Regions from separate parts of the Psychrobacter noctis genome, predicted to be linked through region 3. Evidence: predicted binding sites of a transcription regulator. Region 3 holds the regulator's gene; each other region holds the start of a gene.

Region 1 (2,214 bases), 420 kb from region 3:
CCATGCTTGGTCAGTTTCAGAGTTCGTGATGACTTTATAAAAGCCTTCTTGTTGTGACCAATCGATATCACCTGCTGCTGCAAACGTCTCAGCAGATGGCTGTACGATGTTACCAGCTGCGTTTTTCAGCGCAGTATGTGACATCTTATTTTGCTTAGCGTAAGCATACTCAACATAACCGATAGAGTTTTTCATGCGGTTTACGTAGCTTGAAACGCCTTCGTTACCTTTACCGCCTGCACCAGTAGCAGAAGTCGGCCATTTGACGGTTTTATCAACGCCAACAGTGTCTTTCCAGTCTGGTGAAACCTTGGCAAGATAATCAGTGAAGTTAAACGTCGTACCTGAACCATCTGAGCGGAATACCGTTGTGATTGCGGCATCTGGCAAGGTCAAATCTGGGTTCATCGCCTTAATTGCAGGGTCATTCCAGTTGCTAATCTTACCCAAATAGATATCAGCCAACGTTGTGCCGTCTAGCTTCAATGCACCAGGCTCAACACCGTCGATGTTGACGATTGGTACAACACCACCGATGACTGTTGGGAACTGAATCAAACCTGCTTCGTCTAACTCTTCAGGCGTCATTGGGGCATCAGAAGCACCAAAGTCTACTGTTTTTGACTGGATTTGTTTGATACCACCAGATGAACCAATCGACTGATAGTTGACTTGGCCACCGGTCGCAGCATTGTAGTCATATGACCATTTCGCATAGATAGGCTGCGGGAACGACGCACCTGCACCTGTAATATTCATAGCGATATTTTCAGCAGATTTAAAATCTGACGTAGCAGAAGATGCTGTTTGAGAGGTTGTTTCAGCTGTTGTCACAGCGCTACTGCTAGTATCAGCAGTTGGCTCCGCCGTATCTGTTGACTTATTACACGCCGTAAGCATTAATGTACAACTGACGGCCACTGCTAATAACGAATAACGCATGTAGGACTCCTGAAGTTTAACAACGGTATAAAAAAGCATTGCTTGTGATATGCGTGTTATCTTGCCAAATCTTTATGACAGTTTAATGACAACTTCTAGAATCCTTCATTCGCTTTACATAATATTTGAATAATTTGTCTACAACCTAGTAGTACTAAGCATCCTCATCTATCAACACTCAGAAAAATTATTCATGAAAATATGGAACTGTGTGCGTGACACAGAATATTTGTATCCAAATACTATTAGCCGTTGGTACATAATTTTGTTAGTATGAAGGCTGATTTACAACACTGACAGACTCGGGGTGCGGTGTATTTTTGGCTCACTTTATTAAACTTGCTTTACTAAAGTAGTCGCCTTGATACATTCGCTGAGAGATCACCCGCCGAACCTGATGCGGTTAGTACCGACGCAGGGAAGTCTTAAGCACTTTGTTATTTATGACAAAGGGCGCGTAGAAATACATTTTTATCGTCACTACTGTCTTGATATGCGTGATGCATAACCAGATAAGAAGAGAGGATATCAAGCTGCGTCCAATATTTGATGAGCACCATCCGCGACGATATTTTTTGGTCGAAGTTGTGGGTTCATGATATAAATTTGTCTAAATGATGGATGCTTACCCCCGCAGATACTGGCGGTGTTGATTTTATTCAAAAACCAACACGCTAGGACAGCATATGACTACTGCAGACACTACCTCAATTGCACCGAAAGCCCAAACGCATAACCCAGCCGACAACACAACGCTTGCCTCAAATGCTGCTGACACGACCAACGTCAAGGCAGATAAAAAAGCAGATGCGTTAAAAACCCCTGCTCACCGTGCCGCAAGTGATGCCCGTTTCGAAGAAGATGCGCGCGACCTACACCGTATTTTACCTGCCTCAAGAAAAGTCTATATCGAAGGCTCAAGACCTGACATCCAAGTACCGATGCGTGAAATCAGCTTGGCGGATACGCCTGTTGGCGGTACTGGAGATAAAGACGGTGAGCATAATCCACCGTTTTATGTGTATGACACCTCAGGTGTATATACCGACCCTAATGTCGATATCGACCTCACACGTGGATTGCCAAAGTTGCGTGAGAACTGGATCGCAGAACGCAATGATACAGAGCAGTTAAGCGGCCTATCTAGCTCATACGGACAAGCACGTGCTCGCGATATCAGCACTGCTAACCTTAGATTTGCTCATATTGATAAACCGCGTCGCGCCAAAGCAGGACAGAACGTCACGCAAATGTACTACGCACGTCGTGGCA
Region 2 (2,214 bases), 410 kb from region 3:
ACCTGATGAAATGAAAGAGATGATGGATACTAAAGCTGCTCATCCTAAGTCTGGTGCTAGCACTGCGTGGGTACCATCACCAACGGGCGCTACCTTGCATAGCATACACTATCATCAAGTGAGCGTAGCTGATGTACAGGACACGCTAAAATCACGCGAACGTGCTAGCTTGGATGACATCCTGACCATTCCATTAGCAAAAAATACCGATTGGACTGACGAAGAAAAGCAGCAAGAGCTTGAAAACAATGCTCAAGGTATCTTGGGTTATGTTGTACGCTGGGTAAATCAAGGCGTTGGTTGCTCCAAGGTGCCTGATATCAACGATGTCGGTCTTATGGAAGATCGTGCTACTTTGCGTATCTCAAGCCAACATATTGCTAACTGGTTGCATCATGGCGTGGTTAGTGAGCAGCAAGTGATGGATACGATGAAACGCATGGCCAAGGTCGTCGATGAGCAGAATGCAGGCGATAATGACTATCAATCGATGGCAGATAGCTTTGATAGCTCTTACGCGTTCAAAGCAGCCTGTGATTTAGTCTTCAAAGGACGTGAGCAGCCTAGTGGTTATACTGAGCCATTATTGCATCAAGCACGTTTGGATCTTAAAGCAAACGCCTAGAACAATAGACTAAATATGACAGGCATTTGAGCATACTTGATGAGCAAGTATGCTAGTTAGTTTTGCTCGTTTGTAACTGATAAATTTGCTCAAATAGATTATTAACTTCTTAGTTAGCGCTATTTATTTTTTAGTAAATAGCGCTTTATTTTGGACTATTATTCGATGTTTATTATAAAAATTTAAGAATATTAGTAATCATATTAACCAATATTATTCGTATCTAATTGAGTAAGCGGAAGTTTTTTAACAATCGTTCAAATAAAATGAAGGGTCTGTTATTTGATAATAGATGTATCGAAAAGGCAAAAAAATATGTTGCAAATTATGTCAAAGTTGTTATGCTTGTACTCGAAGTATGAGTTTGGTAACGGATGTTACGCAATGGAAGGATAAAAACTAAAGATTACATGGCAGTTACTTTTTTAATCCCAGTTATGTAAATCATGGTTTTTTTCATCTTACTGTAATAGAACTTCGCCACACTTGTTTCTGACTAATCTCGGTAGCCAGTTACACATTATATCTTTGAGGATTTGTGACGATACCATTATGGGCGCCAGCTAATAATAGCTTGCTCATTACTACAATTGTAAAGTGGAGATACCCCATGAAAAAACTACTTTTAGCTACAGCAATCGCAGCCCTATCTGTATCTGCAGCCAATGCAGCACCAACTCTATACGGTAAAGCTTTCTTAGCGGCTGACTATGAGAACGCTGAATTTGATGGCCCTGCTGGCAACATGTATGACGAAGATACAGTACAGATTAACTCTCATGCTTCACGTATCGGCCTTAAAGGTTCTGAAGCCATGACTGCTAATACTGATGTTATCTATCGTTTAGAGTACGGTACAAGCATCGATGGTGATAACGCTACTTTCAGTAACCGTGATACGTATCTTGGTGTTGTAAACAAGCAGTTTGGTGAGTTCCGTGTTGGTAAAAACCAATCAAGCCTAGCTCGTATTGACAACGTTGTTGTTAACCAAGGTTACTGGGATAACCTAGGCCAAACTCAAAATGAAAGTGAAGTTGTTAGTGCTTTAAACATGGCGGATAGTAACCGTATCAACAGTTCAGTCATCTGGACTGCACCAAAATACAATGGCCTACCATTACAACTGTCTGCAATGTATAGCTCTGATGATGCAAACGGTAATGACAACGCAGGCTTCGGTGTAGCAATGTTGTTTGACCAAGGTACTGGCTTCACTGCTGGTATTGCTTACGATAAAGACCAAAACATCGATGGTGATATCATCCGTGGTACAGCGACTGTTGATCTAGGTAAATACATGGCCGCTCCTGTCACTCTAGGCGCGCTATACCAAGTAGGTGATTACGATTACGGTACTAAAGATGAAAAAGGTCTAGTTGTTAGCGCTCAGATGGGTCTAAATAACTTTGCTTATCCAGCAGCTGTATATGCACAGTACAACAAAACTGACAACTTAGATGGTCTTGATAATGCTGATTCAGACCAAATCGTTGTTGGTGGTAAATACATGTATAAAGACAACATCATTGCTCATGCCTATGCTGGCGTAAACAATGCTGATAACGTTCCATACATGGATACCAGAG
Region 3 (2,214 bases):
TGTTGTAAGGTGGTAAATACATTCATAATAAGGCTACCAAAATAAGGTGTAATGTAATAGGGGCGTGTTGGAAATTCGACCATGGCACTGACAGTGGATAAAATTGCGCCATACTACGTTGTAAATCTAGATAAGGCATGAGCATTATCGTCGTTTTACGCCTTGTCTGGAACAGTTTTAGCGATCCGCAGTACCTATTTGTGAATATCAAACACGCCCTAATAATAGTTAAGTTAATGACGGTATTTTATCATGGACAGCATATTATTGTATGGCCATAATCTGTTAAGGAATTAGTAAATGAAAGCACTCATACAACGGGTGAAGCACGCTAGTGTGGTCGTCGATCAACAGTGTATCGGTGAGATTGGGCATGGGGTATTGGCATATATTGGCTTGGGGCACGAAGACGATTTTGCCGCTGCCCAGCGTATGATTGATAAAATATTGACCTATCGCATTTTTGAAAATGACGATGATCCGGCCAAATTTGGTAAACTGGATAAAAACGTTCAGCAGGTTGCTGGTGGGCTATTATTAGTTTCACAATTTACCTTGATGGCAAAAACAGACAAAGGGCGCCGACCAGACTTTGGTGGTGCGATGGCACCTGCTGTGGCGCAAGCGTTATTTGAACAACTGGTCGACTATGCCAAAACTAAGCACCCGAACGTGGCAACTGGTCAGTTTGGTGCTGATATGCAAGTGTCGAGCGTCAATGATGGGCCGCTCAATTTTTTACTAGAAATCTGATTTTGGAGTGTCATCAAGCTGTCATAATTAATCCGTTTAATAGGTAGAGACTGGTGAGTATATATCGCCTTTTTACATGCTAGATTTTGTCCTCTAACACCGAGAATGTCCTATGTATAATGAGCAAATTTTGATTGTTGAAGATGAGCCTGCGATTCGTGAAATGGTTGTCATGACGCTAGAGATGGCTGGGTTTGATAGCTTGCAAGCGGCAGATGTGTCAGAGGCGCATCAGCAAGTGGTCGATCATAGACCGTCATTGATACTGTTAGACTGGATGTTGCCAGGTGACAAGAGCGGTGTGGATTTTTGTCGTATGCTCAAAAACGATGAGCTACTCTCTGAAATACCAGTCATTATGCTAACGGCAAAAAGTGAAGAAGACAGTAAGGTGCATGGTCTTGATGCAGGCGCAGATGATTATATGACCAAGCCTTTTTCGACTCGTGAGCTGATTTCTAGAATCAAAGCCGTACTACGCCGCAGTAGCGCGATGAGCAGCGACAAACCTATCGAAATTGGACAGTTAAGTCTAGATACTAAGAGTCAGCGCGTGACAGCTGCAGGTAAAATCGTTGATGTTGGGCCCACAGAGTATCGCCTATTGGCATTTTTTATGAGTCACCCTGAGCGCGCCTATACACGCACGCAGCTGCTCGATCAGGTATGGGGCGGCAATGTATATATCGAAGACCGAACCATTGATGTGCATATCAAACGTCTACGTAAATTACTGCGACCTTATGACTGTGATACATTGATACAGACGGTACGTGGAACAGGCTACCGATTTTCTAGCCTGATTGAGCCAAGTTAATCTTGTACATATAATGCCGCAGCAATATTGAGGCAGCGGATAGTGGTAAGGATAAAAAATGGACAAGATAGCGCCAGCACAAAGTGAGCAATCAGCTCTACTAGAGCAAATATCTACTCAAAGTACAGCGGAGCAACTCAAAAAAATCGGCAGTGCACTACGAGCCCTGCGTGATGCAGTGATTTTGCTCAATAATACTGACGGTTTAGAGTGGTGGAATCAGGCAGCACAAGACTTATTGCTGCTACAGCCAGAGGACAAAGGTCAAAATATTTTTGACTTTATTACTGTACCTGAGTTCCGCCAGTACTATGAAGGTACAACGATACCCAACGATGGCGTCCATATAGAATCATGGCGAGATCCTAGTCGCTACTTGAAGTGTGAACTGACTCCTTTCGGTGATGAAAAACTGCTGTTTGTATATGACGTGACCCGCCTGCGGCATTTAGAGCAAATGCGTCAAGATTTTGTGGCGAATGTCTCGCATGAGCTTAGAACACCATTAACTGTGATGATGGGCTATCTGGAAAATTTCTCCGATCAGCCAGATATGCCGCCGCAATGGCGTCGCGGTTTTGAGCTGATGACGCAGCAAACTGCCCGTATGAACAGAATTGTGAACGACTTACTGCTACTGTCTA
Region 4 (2,214 bases), 870 kb from region 3:
TTGAAAAGGACGCTCGTTTAGGTTTACTTCGTTGATGTGATCGTAGACCAATTCAGTACCGAAGCGCTCTGCATGCGCTTTCATCCGTTCCATCAGTGCAGGACCTGTCAAATCATGCGCATCACCTGGCCAGTTGTCGACTTCGGTAGTGGTGGTTAATTGTCCACCGACTTCCATACCAGTAACCATAACTGGCTTAAGGTTAGCGCGTGCTGCATAGACTGCGGCAGAGTAGCCAGCAGGGCCTGATCCTAAAATAATGAGCTTTTCGTGACGTGGAGCAGTAGTGTCAGTTGCCATGAGTTGTTCCTTGCTAAATATACGAATTAAAAATGTAAGTTATAAATATAATAAAAGAGGAATATCAAAAGTGACTACGAATATGCTTCTTCTAATTGCTGTGTGATAATAACATAAGGGCACAGCGCACAAAGTGCAAGTTTGCTAAAACAAACACAGGTATCATTAGAATCAAAGAATAAATAACTTTGGAACATAAGTGCAAAAACAGAGACTATTTTATAGAATTTAGGCAGTACAGTTAGCCATGTTTTGCCACTATTGTTTCGCTAACCAGCTGTTTTCTTACGCAAAGTGTCTACTGATTCACTTTCTTACACGCTTTCTTGATAAGACTGTCGCCACTGCACCTATGTATTTGTTATTATAAGAAGTTATGCCAAGTGTAGTAGGAGCCAAGCGATAACGGTTGTTTTAAGGCTCTATGATCGGCACATGCCAAACAAACACTTCGCTCGGTACATTTATGTCAACACTTTATGTCAGCATGATTAGGCTTAGTCATGCATTGGCGACCATTTAGTATTAATAACAAGGCAGATCTTACGTGATATCAGCACCGCTTATTGAGTATTTAAAAAAGGGAATGTTTACCCTCCTTGGGTTAATACTGGCCGTTTATCTGTTTGTCATTTTGATGACTTATACAGGCAACGATCCTAGCTGGTCGCACATCAGTAGTGATATGACCACGATTAATAATATGGGCGGCGAGGCAGGCGCATGGTTATCCGATTTGCTTTATAGCTTTTTTGGGTTTGGTGCTTGGTGGTTTTTGGCATTTGTGGTTTATGAATCTATCTTGATTTGGTGGGAAAACAAGCCAACGTTTTGGCTCATGCGATTGGTCGCTTATGTGTTTTTGCTATTAAGTGCTAGCGCATTATTTGCACAATTGGTCTCTTTAGTTCAGCAAGTCACGAACCCTGACGCAATCGGCCTCGAAGGTGTCGCTGGTGGTATCATCGGGCTAGAGTTACAGGCGCGTTTGGCACAGCTGCTATCGCAGTGGGGGAGTGTGGTTTTCTTGGCAGTATTCGTTGTGATTACTGCTACGTTTGCCTTTAATATCCATTGGATGACGATATATCAAAAGGTTCGTGCACTATCATGGCTTGGCTCAGGTGTAAAAAGTCAGGATACTATCGACGCTACTGAACCGAGTATTGCATTACAAGGTGATAGCCAAAACTTAGATGAGTCGGTAGATAAAAAAGTAGAGCATGAGCAGCTGCCACTTGAGTTACAGTCTGCTGAAAATACTAGCGGTACTCAAGACGTCAGCAGTAGCGGACGTTTCGGTAGTGTATTGTCAGACTTTTTGGCAACATCAGGATTGGCAGATAGTGTCAAAGCCTCCGTTATCGCAGCAAAAGCAGCGGCGACACCTAATAGCTCAAAAGGTGAGCAGGTAGATACCGATACAGGCTCGCTTAATAACTCTACTGATAATACGGTTAATAGTACAGTCCAGCCATTAGTTTCAAACTTGACCGCACCTGTTGCTCGCAAAGTTGAGCCAAGCTTTGCATGGAATGATGCCAATACGGTCGATGACTTACTAGCAAGTGAGCAGATGGCTTACAGTGCCAATAGCACGGACAGTTCGGCTATGCCTGTACCTAACTATTCCCAAACGGGTACTAGTGCCACAGCATCGTTAGAGAAATCAGTGCCTACTACTGTGACGACTACAACGATGGAAGCGGTTGCTCAACCAGATATACATGATAAAGAATCATTAGCTCAGTCATCAATTTTTGAGTCAGTGCATAGCGATTTAGCCAGTCAGCCACTCATTGAACCTGCTGAGCCTAAAATCTCTGCGACAAATGAGACTGCAGAAGTAGATAAGTTGGCAGAAGCATGGTTGGCAGAGCATGCTGATATATCAGAACCTACAGAGTCTATCGT

What was found. The regulator PhoB, encoded in region 3, activates phosphate uptake and scavenging genes when phosphate is short. The targets are predictions, from matches to a motif close to TGTCATNAANCTGTCATAA.
Region 1: the regulator PhoB is predicted to act here: its motif matches at 1,015-1,033, upstream of pstS (phosphate ABC transporter substrate-binding protein PstS).
Region 2: the regulator PhoB is predicted to act here: its motif matches at 1,080-1,098, upstream of IEE84_RS09955 (porin).
Region 4: the regulator PhoB is predicted to act here: its motif matches at 778-796, upstream of IEE84_RS02320 (DNA translocase FtsK).

What each region holds. Positions count from the first base shown of each region.
Region 1 is NZ_CP061739.1:102,127-104,340, reverse strand. Features, by position in the region: gene pstS (phosphate ABC transporter substrate-binding protein PstS) at 1-942, opposite strand, end outside; TPP riboswitch at 1,236-1,380, shown strand; gene thiC (phosphomethylpyrimidine synthase ThiC) at 1,629-2,214, shown strand, end outside.
Region 2 is NZ_CP061739.1:2,389,006-2,391,219, reverse strand. Features, by position in the region: gene IEE84_RS09960 (malate synthase G) at 1-625, shown strand, start outside; gene IEE84_RS09955 (porin) at 1,236-2,214, shown strand, end outside.
Region 3 is NZ_CP061739.1:2,799,381-2,801,594, reverse strand. Features, by position in the region: gene asd (archaetidylserine decarboxylase) at 1-26, opposite strand, end outside; gene dtd (D-aminoacyl-tRNA deacylase) at 301-753, shown strand; gene phoB (phosphate regulon transcriptional regulator PhoB) at 866-1,570, shown strand; gene phoR (phosphate regulon sensor histidine kinase PhoR) at 1,629-2,214, shown strand, end outside.
Region 4 is NZ_CP061739.1:548,966-551,179, forward strand. Features, by position in the region: gene trxB (thioredoxin-disulfide reductase) at 1-300, opposite strand, end outside; gene IEE84_RS02320 (DNA translocase FtsK) at 848-2,214, shown strand, end outside.